DNA from 4 places in the Oceanobacter sp. 3_MG-2023 genome. Region 2 is predicted to be linked to each of the others. Evidence: predicted binding sites of a transcription regulator. Region 2 holds the regulator's gene; each other region holds the start of a gene.

Region 1 (4,216 bases), on a different contig from region 2:
TGAGTGAACAAGCCTCAACCGCGATGCTGGCACGTATTGCACCGGGTGTGACGCCGGAAATGGCTGCCGCGGTGAGCAAGATCATGCGACTGCAGGATCTGGTGCTGGTGGCTTCCAAATGTCAGGTGGTCACCCGGTTTCGTAATACCATTGGCTTGCCAGGCCGCATGTCGACACGGTTACAGCCCAATCATCCAACCGATGATCCGGCCGGTGTTGCCGCCTCTGTTCTGGATGGCTTGCTGTATGGCAGTGGTGATGCGGTCATTGGCATCAACCCGGCCAGCGACAATACCGAAGCGGTGATCACCCTGATGAAAATGCTGGATGATGTGATTCAGCATTACGATATTCCTACCCAGAGCTGTGTCCTGACACACGTGACCACCCATATTGAAGCGATAAACCGGGGTGCTCCGGTCGATCTGATTTTCCAGTCCATTGCCGGTACCGAGAAAGCCAACGACAGTTTTGGCATCAATCTGGCTTTACTCAAAGAAGCTTACGCTGCCGGACAAACCCTGGGGCGTGGCAGTGTTGGCCAGAATTGCATGTATTTTGAAACCGGACAGGGCAGTGCCCTGTCCGCCGATGCCAATTTTGGTCTGGACCAACAAACCTGTGAAACCCGTGCCTATGCCGTTGCCCGGGAATTCAAACCGCTGTTGGTGAATACCGTGGTTGGGTTTATTGGCCCTGAATACTTATACAACGGTAAACAGATTATTCGGGCGGGTCTGGAAGATCATTTTTGCGGCAAGCTGATGGGCGTTCCGATGGGTTGCGACATTTGTTACACCAATCACGCGGAAGCTGATCAGGATGATATGGATGCGTTGCTCACCCTGTTCGCCGCCGCTGGCGGTAGCTTTATTATGGGTATTCCTGGTTCGGACGACATCATGCTGAATTATCAGACGACGTCGTTCCATGATGCCTTGTATGCCCGTGAATTATTGGGTCTGAAACCGGCACCGGAGTTTGAAGCCTGGCTGCAGACCATTGGTGTTTTTGATCAACAGAATCATCTGGCGTATGGCAACCAGTCTCTGCCGGCACCGTTTGAACATGTGATCCGGGGAGGTCACTGATATGGCTGATAAACCCGATACCATTCTGGTAGAAAACCCATGGCAGACCTTGCGTGAATACACCGATGCCCGCATTGGTCTCGGCCGGGCCGGAATCAGTTTACCGACCCGGGCACATCTGGAGTTTCAGCTGGCCCATGCCAGAGCCAGGGATGCCGTGCATCTGCCGCTGGGTTTTGTGCAGTTGCAACAGGATCTGGAACAGGTGCTGGCGCAAGCCGGATTGCCGGGGCCGGTCTTGAAGCTGGCCAGTCAGGCCGATGGACGGCCGCAGTATTTACAACGACCCGATTACGGTCGCCAGCTTTCATCAAGTAGCCAGGAAGCACTGACACAGTGGATGGCAGACAGTCCTCCGGCCGCTTTTGATATTGCTGTGGTGGTGGCTGATGGCTTGTCATCATTGGCGGTGCAGCGGCATGCCGCCCCGATGTTGGACTGCTTGCTGACATCACTGGCTGATACTTCATTGAAGGTGGGGCCGGTTGTCATGGTGGAACAAGGGCGAGTAGCCATTGGCGACCCGATTGGTGAAACCCTCAAGGCCAGGATGCTGGTGATGTTGATTGGTGAGCGGCCAGGATTAAGCTCGCCAGACTCGCTGGGCATTTATTTCACGTGGGAGCCTGCCAGCGGCAAGCACGATGCAAATCGTAACTGTATCTCCAATGTGCGCCACGAAGGACTGCGTTATGAAGAGGCGACTCATAAATTGATGTATCTGCTGCTGGAGGCTGACCGCCGGGCGTTGTCCGGGGTGGCCCTGAAAGATGAATCAGACAATGGTCAGCCGTCGCTGGCCAGCAAGTCGGGCAATTTGCTCTTGAAAACCCCCAACACCTAATGACGTTATTTGCTGCTATTTGATGGAGAAACACTATGAATAAACTGCAACTTGTTCTTAAGCGGACACTTTTTTATCCCAGTTTCCTGATGCTTTCTAGTGGCTTTTTCTTGCTGGAATTTCGTGGCCTCACCGCCATTGCTACCGCTGCCGGGTTGGCTCTGGGTTTACACCTGGCGGTGAATGGCTATGACGTCTGGAAAGAGCGTCAGGCGTCCTTATCATCAGAAGGCTGAGCTTCCAGTTTGGCAAGCCGGTTTTCCAGAGTGGCCAGTAGTGCGCGGTATTCTTCCAGAACGCGCTGCTGGGCATCAAATTCTTTTCGTGTGACCAAATCGGCACTACTGAACAGCAACTGCAGCTGGGATGCCATATTCTTGTGCGCTTCTTGTGAGAGGGATGCAAAGGGTGACTGTGCCAGTAACTGTTCGATTTTAAAGCGTATTTCATCTGCATTCATTTTTTGGCTCTCATTGCGTGGGTTGTTGTTGCGCCATTGAGGGGCTTTAAGGGCTTGTTGGCACCAATCTGGAGCCAAGTGTTTTTTAGGGGTGGTAAAAATTGATGCATTTTGTTTATTCGCGCACAAAATTGGAGCAATCAGGATCTCTGGATCCTGAAGATTATATCAGGAAAGCCGCTAATATCGGGGGTTTTCAAAGTTGGCACGGTCACTGCTAACTCTCTCTCACAGAATTACAACGATGCTCAAGGTGCAGTTCCTGGCCCCAAAGCATCGAACATGTTTAATGACTAGCTTCGCTAACCGATGAAGGAAAAAAAACGATGAAAAAACTGTCTCAAGCAATCGTTCTCGCTGGTGCCATGACGGCAGGACTGACTGCTGTTCAAACTGCTCAAGCAGAAATCTCTGCATCTGTTGATCTGGCCAGCATGTACTTGTGGCACGGTCAGGATCTGGGCGGCGGCGCTCCTGTTGTTTCCGGTTCTTTGGATTACAGCCACGAGTCTGGCTTGTACGCTGGTGTTTGGACTTCTTCAGGTGATACCAGCCTGGGTACAGAAACTGACCTGTACATTGGTTATGCTGGTGCCGTTGGTGATCTGGGTTACGACATTGGTTATGCAACTTACCTGTACCCAGAAACAGATGAATACGATCAATTCGACGATTCTGCCAACTTCTCTCTGGGCTTCTCTTACAGCATGGCCAGCATTCGCTTCGATAAAAGCAGCGATTCCGATGCTGATGGTTTCTACTTCGTAGTAGGTGCTGATATTCCTGACACGTCTTTCTCCGCTTCTCTGGGTGGCGAAGTCGATAAAGGCAATGACTTCATGCACCTTGACGTAACTTACGCTTACAACGATACCGTTGCTTTCACTATCTCGAAAATCCTGGATCAGGACATCGAGATGAATGAAGCCGGTCACATCGATGAGTCTGCAAAATACGTTGTGTCTTACAGCCTGCCTATCGAGATGTAAAAAGCATACAATGGCCTGTGCCCTCGCATAGGCCATTCCCATCCCTTTAGCTCAAAAAGGAGTTTTCTATGAAGCTCATTACTGCTGTTGTGAAGCCATTCAAGCTGGACGATGTGCGTGAAGCATTGTCCGAGATCGGCGTACAAGGCATCACTGTTACCGAAGTCAAAGGTTTTGGTCGTCAGAAAGGACACACCGAGTTGTATCGTGGTGCCGAGTATGTGGTTGATTTCCTGCCTAAAGTAAAAATAGAAGTAGCGGTTGATGATGACCTGACTGACAAGGTTATTGAAGCGATCACCAAGGCTGCCAACACTGGCAAAATTGGCGATGGCAAGATTTTTGTTACAACTCTGGAGCAGGTTGTTCGCATTCGTACTGGTGAAACCGGTGCTGACGCGCTCTGATCCTTTTCAGTTCTAACTAATAGATAAAATCTGGCCTGATGCGGGGGGCTTAGAATGGAAAATAATATTTACGAATTGCAGTACGCCATGGATACCTTTTATTTCCTGGTATGTGGCGCGTTGGTTATGTGGATGGCTGCTGGCTTTTCCATGCTGGAAGCAGGTCTGGTTCGTGCCAAAAACACAACTGAAATCCTGACCAAAAACATCGCGTTGTTTGCAATCGCTTGTACCATGTATCTGGTTTGCGGTTATGAATTGATGTACGGCGGTGGTTACTTCCTGGCTGGTATTGCAGATGTCGATACAGCCGCTGTACTGGGTGATTTTGCAGCACGTGAAGACGGTTTCCAGGGTGGTTCAATCTACTCCGGTGCGTCTGACTTCTTTTTCCAGGTTGTGTTCGTAGCTACCGCCATGTCGAT
Region 2 (4,216 bases):
CGCTACCAGCAACAGGTCAGCAGCGACAAACCGATCACCAGAGCAACGGCCAAACGTATTGATTTTTACGCCGACCGCAAGGAAATTGCCTTCAAGGGAGACGCCGCCTTGCGTCAGGAAAACAACCTCTTCAGTGGCGAATTGATCCGTTATGACATTGAACAGGAAACCGTCTCAGCCAGTGGCGCAGAAACATCCGGCAGTGGCACTGGCGGCGCTGACGACAACCAGCGTATTCAAGTGATTATCCAACCCCAGCCCAACACGGACGTACAACCATGAAAACGCTCAAGGCTGAACATCTGGCCAAAAGCTATAACGGCCGCGAAGTCGTCAAGGACGTTTCCCTGGCGGTCAGCAGCGGACAAATTGTCGGCTTGCTGGGCCCTAACGGCGCAGGTAAAACCACTTGTTTCTATATGATTGTCAACTTGGTACAAGCCGACAAGGGGCGTGTCAGTATCGATGATGACGATATCAGCCATCTGCCCATGCACGGCCGCGCCCAGAAAGGCATTGGCTATTTGCCACAAGAAGCGTCGATCTTCCGCAAACTCAGCGTCGAAGACAATATCATGGCCATCATGGAAACCCGGTCAGACCTGAACAAACCCCAACGTCAGCAACAGCTGGAACAGCTACTGGATGAATTTCACATTCAGCACATTCGTACCAGCCTCGGCATGGCCCTGTCTGGTGGCGAGCGACGACGGGTCGAAATAGCCCGCGCCCTGGCCGCCGAACCCTCCTTTATTTTGCTGGATGAACCCTTTGCCGGTGTTGATCCGATCTCGGTCGCTGACATTATGGATATCATTCGTCAACTCAAGGCACGTGGCATCGGCGTACTGATTACTGACCACAACGTCCGCGAAACTCTCGCAATTTGTGAAAAAGCCTATATCGTAGGCGGTGGACACATAATTGCCGAAGGCAGCGCTGATGATGTACTCGCCAACGAACAGGTTCGGGCTATCTACCTTGGTCATGACTTCCATCTTTGAATCTTATCGGCTTGCAGGGCTATGATGCCCAGCGCTGTTTCATTCGCCACCATGAAAAGCATTCCCTGTCTCACAGGCTGGCGTATAATGCACAGACCATGCCGACAACCGATGAATAATAACGCTGTATGAAAGCATCGCTTCAGTTAAAAATGGGTCAGCAGCTGACCATGACCCCTCAGCTGCAACAGGCAATTCGACTGCTGCAATTGTCTACCCTCGATCTGCAACAGGAAATCCAGGAAGCCCTGGACTCCAACCCCATGCTGGAATTCGAAGAGTCCGAGCACGACGACTTCCCGGATGCACAGCAAACCAATGCAGATCAGGAAAGGGAAGTCACCGCAACAGCGGCCACGACCGATGCCGACACCCAGGAACTGGGTGAGCAATGGTCTGATGACAAGATGCCAGATGATCTGCCAGTCGATAGCAACTGGGATGATACGTTCCAGACCACGGCCGGGGTTTCCTCAGGCTCTGGCCCGGTTGGCGATGACGACTTTGATTATGACTCCCGTCATGCCACCACAGACGACCTGCAAGATCATCTTGAATGGCAGCTGAACCTGACTCCCATGAGTGACACCGATCGCGAGATCGCCACCATGCTGATCGACGGGGTTGATGACGATGGCTATCTGCACACCACCATCGACGACATACTCGGTTCAATTGACCCGGAACTGGGTGTTGAAGAAGATGAAATCCAGGCCGTCCTCAAACGCTTGCAACAGTTTGACCCCGCCGGTGTTTTTGCCCGCGACCTGCGTGAATGCCTGATTCTTCAGCTCAACCAGCTACCTGCCGAAACACCCTGGCTGGCAGAAGCCAAATTGGTGATCGGCGACTACATCGCCCTGCTGGGCAGTAAAGATTACCCCACCCTGATGCGCAAAACCCGGCTCAAGGAAGAAGACCTCAAAGCCGTCCTGCGTCTGGTTAAAGAACTCAACCCCAAGCCGGGCGCTGATATCAGCTCCGAGCAGTCAGAATACGTCGTACCGGACGTGATTGTTCGTAATATCCGTGATGAATGGCGTGTTGAGCTTAACCCGGATATCGCCCCCAAGCTGCGTGTCAACTCCGACTACGCCTCACTGGTGCGACGTTCCGACAGCAGTGCCGACAACGCCTTCCTCAAAGACCATTTGCAAGAAGCGCGCTGGTTTATCAAAAGCCTGCAAAGCCGCAACGAAACCCTGCTGAAAGTCGCCACCAAAATTGTCGAGTACCAAATCGACTTCTTTGAACAGGGCGAAGAAGCCATGAAACCTCTGGTATTGCATGATATTGCCGATGCCGTTGGTATGCATGAATCAACCATTTCACGGGTCACCACGCAAAAATTCATGCACACACCTCGTGGTATTTTCGAGCTGAAGTATTTCTTCTCCAGCCACGTCAGTACTGACGCCGGTGGCGAATGTTCATCCACCGCCATTCGCGCCATGATCAAAAAACTGATCAGCGAAGAAAATCCGCGTAAACCCCTGAGTGATAACAAAATTGCCATTGTGCTGGGCGACAAGGGCATTCAGGTTGCACGCCGCACGGTGGCCAAATACCGTGAAGCCATGATGATTCCGCCTTCCAATGAGCGGAAACAATTGATCTGACCGATAGCGTCGATCTCTGTTCGATACAAGCGAGCGATAAGGAGCCGTTTATGAGCATCAATATCAGTGGACACCATGTTGAAGTGACCGAAGCCATGGAAGCATACGTCAAGGAAAAACTGGTTCGTCTTGAGCGTCATGTCGACCCGATTACTTCTGGCCAGATCACACTGACCCTGGAAAAAGGCCGACAACAGGCAGAAGCCACCCTGCATGCCAGTGGTGCTGACTTTCACGCCACCTCAACTCACGACGATATGTATGCCGCCATTGATCTGCTGGCCGACAAACTGGACCGTCAACTCCTGAAACACAAAGAAAAACTGATTGCCCGACAGCACGGGCAAGGTTGACCTATGAGCATTGCGATTGCCGATATTCTACTGCCAGAATGCACCCGTACCGACGTCGCCATTACCAGCAAAAAAAAATTGCTGGAGTTTCTTGCCGGACTGATTGCCGAAAAAGTTGACGGCAGCAGTTCGGACGAAGTGTTTGAACGCCTGCTTGGACGTGAACGTCTGGGCAGTACTGGCATTGGTGAAGGCATCGCAATCCCCCATTGTCGTTTACGGCAATGCGAACAAGCCGTCGGCGTGTTACTTCACTTGCAAGAGGCCATCGATTTTGATGCCATTGACCATCAACCGGTTGACCTCGTATTTGCTTTATTAGTCCCTGAAGAAGCAACGGACGATCATCTGCAAATTCTCGCCACACTGGCGCAAAATTTCAGTCAGAATGATTACCGTCAGCAATTGCGTAGTGCCAGCAGCGATCAGGAACTGTACCAACGAGCGTTGGCCAACCACTAACCAGACCAATACGGAGACCGCATCATGCGCCTGGTTGTGATCAGTGGCCGCTCTGGCTCAGGCAAGTCCAGCGCTTTGGCCGTGCTCGAAGATCTCGGTTTTTATTGCATCGACAACCTGCCGGTTGATCTGTTGCCCGCACTGGCGGATTTACCCTACAGCGCCGAAAAACGCGCCAATGTCGCTGTCAGTGTCGATGTGCGTAATTTGCCCGACGCCATGGAACAGCTGACCCAGGTACTGACCTGCTTACCCGGACAGTATCGCCAGGTCGATATTGTATTTCTGGATGCCACCGAAGAAGTCCTGCTACAACGCTTCAGCTCCACCCGTCGCAAACACCCCCTCACCAATGACAATATCTCATTGGCAGAAGCCATCGAGCGCGAAACCGAATTGCTCGAACCTGTTGCCAACCTGGCTGACTTGACGCTGGATACCACCCGCATGTCAGTCCATGAGCTGCGCAGCCTGATCAAGATGCGAGTAGCCGAGAAAGTCACCCCGGATATGGCCATTCTGTTCCAGTCCTTTGGCTTCAAGCAGGGGATTCCTCTGGATGCCGATTTTGTATTTGATGTCCGCAACCTGCCCAACCCCTACTGGCAACATGAATTACGTCCCCTGACCGGACAGGATCAGGCGATTATCGATTTTTTATCCAGCCAGCCGGAAGTCACCGAACTGTTTGATGACATCCGTACTTACCTGTTGCGCTGGTTACCCCGTTTTGCCGAAAATAACCGCAGCTACCTGACCATTGCCATTGGCTGTACTG
Region 3 (4,216 bases), on a different contig from region 2:
GTAACGTGGCCGATGGTGTGGGGCTGGCAATGGCAGAAACCTTGCGTCAGGCATATGCGGCCAATGAGCTGGATACCCAGGGTATACGGATTCTGAATGAGCATTTATCCAGTCTGGCGGCGATTCAGGCGGCGAGTGAACGGCTGGCATCCACTCCGTTGCCCTTTGCCTATTCCTTGCTGACGCATCGGACGGCGTATCTGTATTGTTACTTGTTGCCTTTCGGGCTGGTGGGCAGTCTGGGCTGGATGATGCCGGTCTTTATTGTGATTGTGGCGTATACCTTTTTTGGTCTGGATGCCTTGGCGCAACAGCTGGAAGAACCGTTTGGCCATGACGCCAATCACCTGCCGCTGGCGTCTTTGTGTCGGGTAAATGACCGCTCGCTGGCACAGGCGCAAGGCCTGCCATTGCTGGATATGTTGGCACCCAACGGCGATGTACTGGATTGACGGGGGAGTGTTAAGCCACTTTGTCAGCCAGCCCGATCCGTTCCCGGTGGTGGCAGGACAAACCACTGTGGAAGCATGGCGGCCCTTGTTATTCTTCCGGGTCAAGCTCAAAACCATACAGTGATTCCAGATGACATTAACGAGTGAAGACTTTCTGCTGGCGGCTAAACGTGCTGAGATCAGTGCTCTGAAACAATTATTGGTGAGCAGCGGGTTGGTCACCTGGGTCACGGATCTGATTCATGAGCTGCAACGTGAACGTGGCTTGTCGAATATTTATCTGGTATCCCATGGCCAACGTTTTGCCCGCCAACGGCTCGATGAACTGGAAGCCACCAAACAAGCAGAATGTGTTTTTCGGGAAGCCTTGTCGTTGCTGGAGCTGGATAGTGATTCTCCCTCGTCTGCCCGCCTGTTCCGGTCCTTGTCCTTTGTATTGCATTGTCTGGATGAATTACCCGCATTACGGCTTCAGATTAATGCGCAAAAACTCACCGCGGATGAGAATACCCGGCTCTTTAACCGTACGATTTCCGGTTTGCTGAGTGTGGTGTTCGAAGCCGCCGGCAGTGTCAGCGACCCGGATATCACCCATGCACTGGTGGCCATGTTCAATTTTGTGCAAGGCAAGGAATATTCCGGTCAGGAACGAGCCTTGGGCGTTATCGGTTTTGCCATGGGAGAATTCACCAAAAAACAACAGATACATATCAAGACGCTTCAGGATGCCCAGCAACGTTGTTTTGATATCTTTTCCAGCCAGGCCAAGGCCATGCCGGTTGATCAATGGCGGCAGGCAGAAAGCAGTGAGGCTGCCATCGAATTCAACAAGTTGCGTAATATGATTGCCCGCTTCAGTCATAACGACACCCTGCCAACCGCAATCAGCGAAGTATGGTACGAGCTGTCGACACATCGGATTGATGATATGCGGGCGATTGAAAAGGAGCTGGAAGCGGATCTGTTTCACCTTTGCCAGCAAAAAATTGCCAAGGCAGAAGAAGATCTTCGGCTGCATGACAATCATGTTCGGGAACTGACAGATATCGATGAGCCGCCCACATCGGTGTTGTCTTCCTTTCCTGATTCCATTAACGACCCTGTCAAACTGACCATGACGCCCGGATTTAATACTAACGTGGCCAGTTCAATATCCGAGTTGGTACAGCGCCAGGCTGAACACCTGGAAGCCATGAGAGATGAATTAAGACAGGCACGTCAGGCTCTGGATGAGCGCAAACTGATCGAAAAGGCCAAAGGCTTGCTGATGCAAAATCAGAATATCAACGAAGAAGAAGCGTATCGCCAGATTCGCCAGTCCGCCATGGACAACAAAAAGCGCATTATCGATATCGTCCGTAATATCATCAGCGTCTCCGACATGCTGCAACTGAACGACGGCGACAGTACTTCTCTGGAATAAACTCTTTATACCAAGACCAAGCTCAATACCGGGCCATCGACCAATACCCGGTCATGTAGCAGTACCAGCAGTACCGGGATATGCGCTGTTCCTTTCCTGACCAGACTGATAACCGATTGATGGCACGGCTACCCAGGAGTCAGACCACTGGACGCCATAACCGCCGGGCCAAACTCCATGTGGTCACGGCTGCAGCAGTTGCATATTCTGCTGGTGCACACAGATGGAGCGCCTGGGGGAAATCAAGCCCTGAAATAATCCAAAAATAGTGCTGCCAGTGGTATGTGAACGTATTATTTGTCTGATTTTTTTAAATAAGTCCAATAAAATCAATAGTTTATGATATATGGCACGCCAGATGCTTGGAGATCCCAAGACTGTGGATCAATGATGATGCACAGCACTGAAAACAACGACGTTGAGTACTTCCCTGACTTTTTGCCAGCGGATGGTGCCACGTCGTGCTCCATAGCATGTCAAAACACCTTATTCGGGTAGGTTCAAGCGTCAGCAGTTACTCAACTTCGTGATCTGAGTCTTCATGGTCGCCCTTTGGCACATGAACCAAATCATTAGGTATCGACAGTAACGCAATACCTACCGAACCAAGGAATTTGATATGTCCTATCTCGCGCCTTCCGAATTTGTGACCAAGATGGTCGATGCCGGTGAAGAGAAAATCTTCATGTCCACCAAGGACACTCTGATACGCGCCTTTATGGCCGGTGCAACCCTTGCCCTGGCGGCCATTTTTGCCATTACTGTAGCGATGAAAAGTGGTTCTCCATTCCTGGGTGCCAGCATGTTTCCTGTTGGTTTTGTCATGCTCTATCTGATGAAATTTGACTTGCTGACCGGGGTCTTCACGCTGGTTCCGCTGGCGTTGATCGACAAGCGCCCCGGCTGCAATATCAAACAATTGCTGCGTAACTGGGGTTTGGTCTTTCTGGGCAACCTGGGTGGTGCGCTGGCTGTCGCCTTTATGATTTCCTTTGTTCTGACGTATGGCTACAACACCGACGGTGGTGCTCTGGCGGCCAAGGTATCGTCCATTGGTGAGTCCCGTACACTGGGTTACGCCGCTCATGGTGTTGACGGCTGGTTTACCATTTTTATCCGCGCCATGCTGTGTAACTGGATGGTTTCCATGGGGGTTGTGGGGGCGATGATTTCGACGTCTGTCACCGGCAAAATAGCCGCCATGTGGATGCCGATCATGGTGTTTTTCTTCCTCGGTTTTGAGCACTCGATCGTCAATATGTTTTTGTTCCCGTTTTCCATGATCATGGGTGGTGATTTCACCATCGGGCAATATCTGGTCTGGAATGAACTGCCGACAGTGATGGGTAATCTGATTGGGGGCTTCCTGTTTGTTGGTTTGCCGCTGTATTACACCCACGTACGTACAAGTTCAAAACGCCCTCTGGTTTCCTGATTCACGACGGATTGTCTATTCTGATTAAAAGGGAGGTAATGGCTCTCTTTTAATCAGGTGGCAATACTCATGGGGACATATATGTCCCCATTAATATAAAAAGGACTCCATGCATGGCGCATGACCTATGCATTGCTGCTGGCCAGTATTCCGATAAAGGCCTTAAAAACAGCAACCAGGACAGCCTGGGACTGGTGACACCGGCACCTTCTCTGCTGGCATTCAAGGGCGTCAGCGCCGCTATTGCTGATGGCATCAGCAGCAGTAACGTCAGCCATATTGCCAGCCAAACAGCCATTGATACGTTTCTGAAAGACTATTACCGAACCTCGGAAGCCTGGACGGCACAACATTCGGGTGAACAGGTGATACGGGCAATCAATGGCAGCCTGTATTTAAAAAACCAGCGCAGTGATTTCCGGTTTGATATCAACCGGGGCTATGTTTGTACGCTAAGCGCACTGGTTTTGCGTGGGTGTGATGGCTATGTGTTCCATGTTGGTGACAGTCGTATCTATCGCTTGAGAGAGCAGACGCTGGAGCAGCTGACCAGCGATCACCGCCTTTGGGAGTCGTCTGAGAAAAGCTATCTGGCGCGGGCCATTGGCATGAGCGAACAGGTCGAGATTGATTACCGCCACACCAGCCTGCAAGCAAACGATGTCTTTATTCTTGCCACCGACGGGGTGTATGAATATGTCACCCCGGAATACCTGCGCGCAACCATCCACCAATATCCGGACGATTTGAATCACGCCGCCACCCTGATTGCCCGACAAGCACTGGATAACGGCAGCGATGACAACCTGAGTATCCAGCTAATCCGGGTGACGGCGCTCCCTGATCGCAAGCAGGCATCGCTGCTGCACGATATGTCTCGCCTGGCTCTGCCACCAGGGCTGGAAC
Region 4 (4,216 bases), on a different contig from region 2:
AACGGTTCATCAAGTAGTAGAATTCTTGGTTTGCATATAAGCGCTTGGGCAATAGCAAGACGCTGCCTCATACCGCCAGACAGTTCATCGGGATAACGATGTAACGCATGATCTAAACCGACTTTTTCTAACATTTCTGTTGCTTCTTGCTTCGCTTGGCTCTTTTCTTTACCGAACAAGTAGCCCGTTAAAGAAGACTTTTGGAAACCTTTAGCAGCGATCACATTTTCCAAAACGGTCATATGAGGAAACACAGAATATTGCTGAAATACGATGCCACGATCTGGACCTGGCTCATTAGGTATCGATTTTCCATCCATCAACAATTCACCTGAACTTGGATCTTCAATACCTAAAATCATTTTCAAAAACGTACTTTTACCGCAACCAGACGCGCCGACTAACGTAATAAACTCACCTTCTTGAACCGTCACATCAACGCGTTCTAGAATGACATCTTTTCCATATTTTTTACCGATTTTCTTTGCTTGAATAATCGGATTAATCTGAGTATTAATTTGGCTCATGATTTCGCCTCCTGACTCCAAGGAAAGAGTTTTTTATTCACTAGTCCCAGTAAGTAATCAAACAAAAATGCCAATAAAGTAATCCACGCCACATAAGGTAAAATGACATCCATAGATAAGTAACGTCGTACTAAGAAAATTCGATAACCTAAGCCGTCCGTTGACGCGATGGCTTCAGCAGCAATCAAAAACAGCCAACCAGATCCTAATGACAAACGCACCGCATCGATCAATTTCGGCATCACTTGTGGCAAGAGAACACGGATTAAAATTTGGAGAGTACTCGCACCTAACGTTTGCGCTTTCACCAGCTGTTCGCTGGGAATCTCTTGTGTTCTTCGCTGAATATCCCGGGCGATAAAGGGCGTTATCCCCACGGCAATCAGAACAACTTTAGACATTTCCCCTAATCCCACGACGATGAATAAAATCGGTAAGAGAGCCAGAGGTGGTACTAACGAAATCACAGTTAAAAGAGGAGAAAAACCAGCAGAGACTAGAGGTAAAGCCCCTGTTAACAGGCCTACCAGCAAACCGATTACCGCCGCTATCGCAACACCTGACGCCAGGCGAATCAAACTGCTTAATGTGTCTTTCCAGAAAATGAGCTCCCCAGTTCGTTTACTGGGCTCAAATGCCATTCTGTACATGGCATCTCCCATTTGACTGAACGCTGGTAACAATTTGTCATTGGAATTAACCGCCAACCTTGCTTCCGATCCCATCATATAAACGATGATTAAAAGAAGAAAAGGAAGCAAACCCAGCAAAATCCCACGGGTTCGAGTCGGCTTATAATTGATCAGTTTTTTCATGCTATTACTCCTCAGTGTTTCCCACTTACCATTGGCGCTATTACCGTAACGCCAATGGTCGTATTGGAAATAGATTATGAGCTAATGCTTATAACTGACCGTTTTTGGCCATTTCCATATAAGTAGGATCAAAGCGAAGTTTTATATAGCTTGGGTCACCGAAAACGCCTGCAGGGGTTTCAATACCAATCACGCCGGCACCGGGTGCACCATCGCCTAGCAAGCCATGTTCAAAAGAGAACTCAGCGACGTTTTGCATTGTCGCGATAAGTTTTTCACTATTGGTTAGAGATAAAGCCGCTTCGGGTGTGTAGAACATCTCTGTGCTTGCTAACTGTGCATCATAACCAGCAAGATCCGTTTCAGAGGCTTCTGCCATGAAAGTACGTGTATCGATTGCTACTTTATCGCTGCCACTCATTAACTCCATGATTTCATACCAAGCGCCCACTAAAGCTTTACCTAGATTAGGATTCGCGTTTAGCGTGTCAGTATTGATCACCAATAGGTCAATAATTTCGCCTGGGATTTGAGAGGAATCAAACACCTTGTTGCTATTAGGCTGAGCTAGGATTTCACTTACTAGAGGGTTCCAAGTCACAACAGCCGTAATATCGTCAGTACCATAAACAGAAACCATGTCAGCATCAGATGTGTTAACAACATTCACATCCGCTTCTTTTAGACCAACCGTGTCTAATCCACGAGCCAATAAGTAGTGAGACACACTTAATTCAACAAGGTTAACTATTTGACCTTCGATGTCTGCAAGAGAGGTTTTATCTTTTAGAATGATGGCGTCATTGCCGTTGGAGAAATCACCTACGATTAACGCCGTGCTGTCCACACCACCTGCAGCAGGAATCGTCAATGCGTCCATGTTTGTCATGGTACAAGCATCGAACTGGCCTGTGGTGTATTGGTTGATAGATTCAACGTAGTCGTTGATTTGCACGACATCAATATCGATACCGTATTTGTCGCCCCATTTTTCGACGATACCTTCTTGAGCGCCATATGCCCAAGGCATCCAACCGACATAAATAGACCAACAAACTTTAAAAGAATCCGCCGCCATGGTATTGGCAGAAACAAGAAGGGAAAATAGTAGAACGGTTACTTTTTTTGAGCAGTATTTCATTAGAAGTCACCTTTTCAGTTTTAAAGTTACACATGGAGTACCCTTGGCAATAACGCCATGCGGTCTCCCGGGCTTTTATCCCGCCGTGTAACCCTGAAACATCAAGGTCGAAAGCTCTCGGACCAGTCTTCACTAAACTTTTCAGCCTAGCCGGAACCCTAGCTTTCTATTGAATTCTAAATTGTCTTGTCCGATATCACCAAAGATACTAACAAAAAAATTTAAGCATATAGTGTGCCAAATCAAAAACCACTTTAAAAACAAAGTGTTAGATTTTAATCATATCTATTTCACTCTACTCAAAGACAAGTATTGCTCTAAAATAGAGCAATACTGATAAGCATTGCTCTATTTAGGGTCTACTTGTAGTGGTCAACTAATCCCGGACAGTGTTTTGAGTTTTTCCTCAGCCTGCAACGGGCGAAATGCCACCATTGAATGCGTGAGATCGCTGTCGGTTGTAATAGCCCATCAAGTAGCTCCCGACATCTTTCTGGTCATCCGGCACCTCATTTATAGCGGCGATCTCACCACCTACGTGGTGTCCCGAATCATGGGACCACTACATACCACCCCGAATCGTAGGGACGCCCTCCATGGCTGCCCCAATATCTACTCCAATACCCGCTCCAATACCCAATCTAACAAACACAAACGGCACTGGTATGGCCACGGACGGCGCTGTTCCCTACCGTTCTGTCGCCATCGGTTATTTCAGTTTACGCACGCGTTTGGCAAATGGTGCCTTGCCTGCGCTGCCTTTTCCTGCGCCAGCGGCCTTGCCATTGACCACGCCTTTGGCTTTTTTCGCTGCGGCGCCTTGAGAGCGGGCTTTGTTATTGCCGCTGTCGGCTTTTTGCGCAACCGGTGCTTTGGTGGCCTTGCCTTGCACACCACGTCCTTTGGCGTGGTAGCCAGGACGCTGGCGGCTACCGGAAGGAGCATCTTCGGCGGGGATCAAGGCATCCGGGCCTTTACCAATCAGGTCATGGCGTCCCATACGTTTGAGTTCTTCACGCAGCATCGGCCAGTTTCGTTCGTCGTGGTAACGCAAGAAGGCTTTTTGCAAGCGACGCTGTTCAATGTCGCGGGGAATGGTCATTTTGGCGGTTTTGTAGCTCATCCGTTGCAACGGGTTACGTTCGGAGTGGTACATGGCCGTGGCCAGTGACATCGGTGATGGATAAAAAGTCTGCACCTGATCAACACGCATTTTCTGGCTTTTAAGCCAGCGCGCCAGGTTCATCATGTCTGAGTTTTCGGTGCCTGGATGGGCAGCAATAAAATACGGCACCAGATATTGCTCTTTACCGGCTTCTTTCGAGAACTTGTCGAACATGCGTTTGAAGTTGTCGTAGGTGCCCATCCCCGGTTTCATCATTTTGGTGAGGACGTTTTTTTCCGTATGTTCCGGGGCTATTTTTAACAAGCCACCCACGTGGTGGGTCACCAGTTCACGTACATATTCCGGATCTTCTACCGCCAGGTCGTAACGCAAGCCAGAGGCAATGGCGATACGTTTGACGCCGGGCAAGGCCCGCGCAGCACGATACAACTCGGTGGTCGGTTTATGGCTGGTTTTGAGGTTTTTACAAATACCGGGATACACACACGACAGCCGACGACAGTTTTTCAGGATCGTCTCGCTTTTGCAGTTGAGCATATACATGTTGGCGGTTGGGCCGCCCAGGTCGGAGATGGTGCCTGTGAACCCTGGTACCTTGTCACGGATT

The links. The regulator sigma-54, encoded in region 2, starts transcription at its own class of promoters, with help from an activator protein. The targets are predictions, from matches to a motif close to TGGCACNNNNNTTGCTNT.
Region 1: Q8W32_RS14380 (TorF family putative porin) is a predicted target of sigma-54. The motif match lies at 2,599-2,616, and genes of this name have one in related genera.
Region 3: Q8W32_RS08240 (formate/nitrite transporter family protein) is a predicted target of sigma-54. The motif match lies at 2,223-2,240, and genes of this name have one in related genera.
Region 4: Q8W32_RS05635 (putative urea ABC transporter substrate-binding protein) is a predicted target of sigma-54. The motif match lies at 2,706-2,723, and genes of this name have one in related genera.

What each region holds. Positions count from the first base shown of each region.
Region 1 is NZ_JAUYVX010000016.1:36,073-40,288, reverse strand. It holds gene Q8W32_RS14400 (ethanolamine ammonia-lyase subunit EutB) at 1-1,091, shown strand, start outside; gene eutC (ethanolamine ammonia-lyase subunit EutC) at 1,093-1,935, shown strand; gene Q8W32_RS14390 (hypothetical protein) at 1,971-2,171, shown strand; gene Q8W32_RS14385 (accessory factor UbiK family protein) at 2,144-2,395, opposite strand; gene Q8W32_RS14380 (TorF family putative porin) at 2,722-3,384, shown strand; gene glnK (P-II family nitrogen regulator) at 3,453-3,791, shown strand; gene Q8W32_RS14370 (ammonium transporter) at 3,846-4,216, shown strand, end outside.
Region 2 is NZ_JAUYVX010000005.1:148,751-152,966, forward strand. It holds gene lptA (lipopolysaccharide transport periplasmic protein LptA) at 1-282, shown strand, start outside; gene lptB (LPS export ABC transporter ATP-binding protein) at 279-1,004, shown strand; gene Q8W32_RS06495 (RNA polymerase factor sigma-54) at 1,133-2,623, shown strand; gene hpf (ribosome hibernation-promoting factor, HPF/YfiA family) at 2,674-2,976, shown strand; gene ptsN (PTS IIA-like nitrogen regulatory protein PtsN) at 2,980-3,438, shown strand; gene rapZ (RNase adapter RapZ) at 3,463-4,216, shown strand, end outside.
Region 3 is NZ_JAUYVX010000007.1:49,784-53,999, forward strand. It holds gene Q8W32_RS08230 (bestrophin family protein) at 1-452, shown strand, start outside; gene Q8W32_RS08235 (nitrate regulatory protein) at 583-1,875, shown strand; gene Q8W32_RS08240 (formate/nitrite transporter family protein) at 2,495-3,310, shown strand; gene Q8W32_RS08245 (bifunctional protein-serine/threonine kinase/phosphatase) at 3,424-4,216, shown strand, end outside.
Region 4 is NZ_JAUYVX010000004.1:223,334-227,549, reverse strand. It holds gene Q8W32_RS05645 (ABC transporter ATP-binding protein) at 1-527, opposite strand, end outside; gene Q8W32_RS05640 (ABC transporter permease) at 524-1,342, opposite strand; gene Q8W32_RS05635 (putative urea ABC transporter substrate-binding protein) at 1,431-2,483, opposite strand; guanidine-I (ykkC/yxkD leader) riboswitch at 2,546-2,656, opposite strand; gene Q8W32_RS05630 (YgiQ family radical SAM protein) at 3,193-4,216, opposite strand, start outside.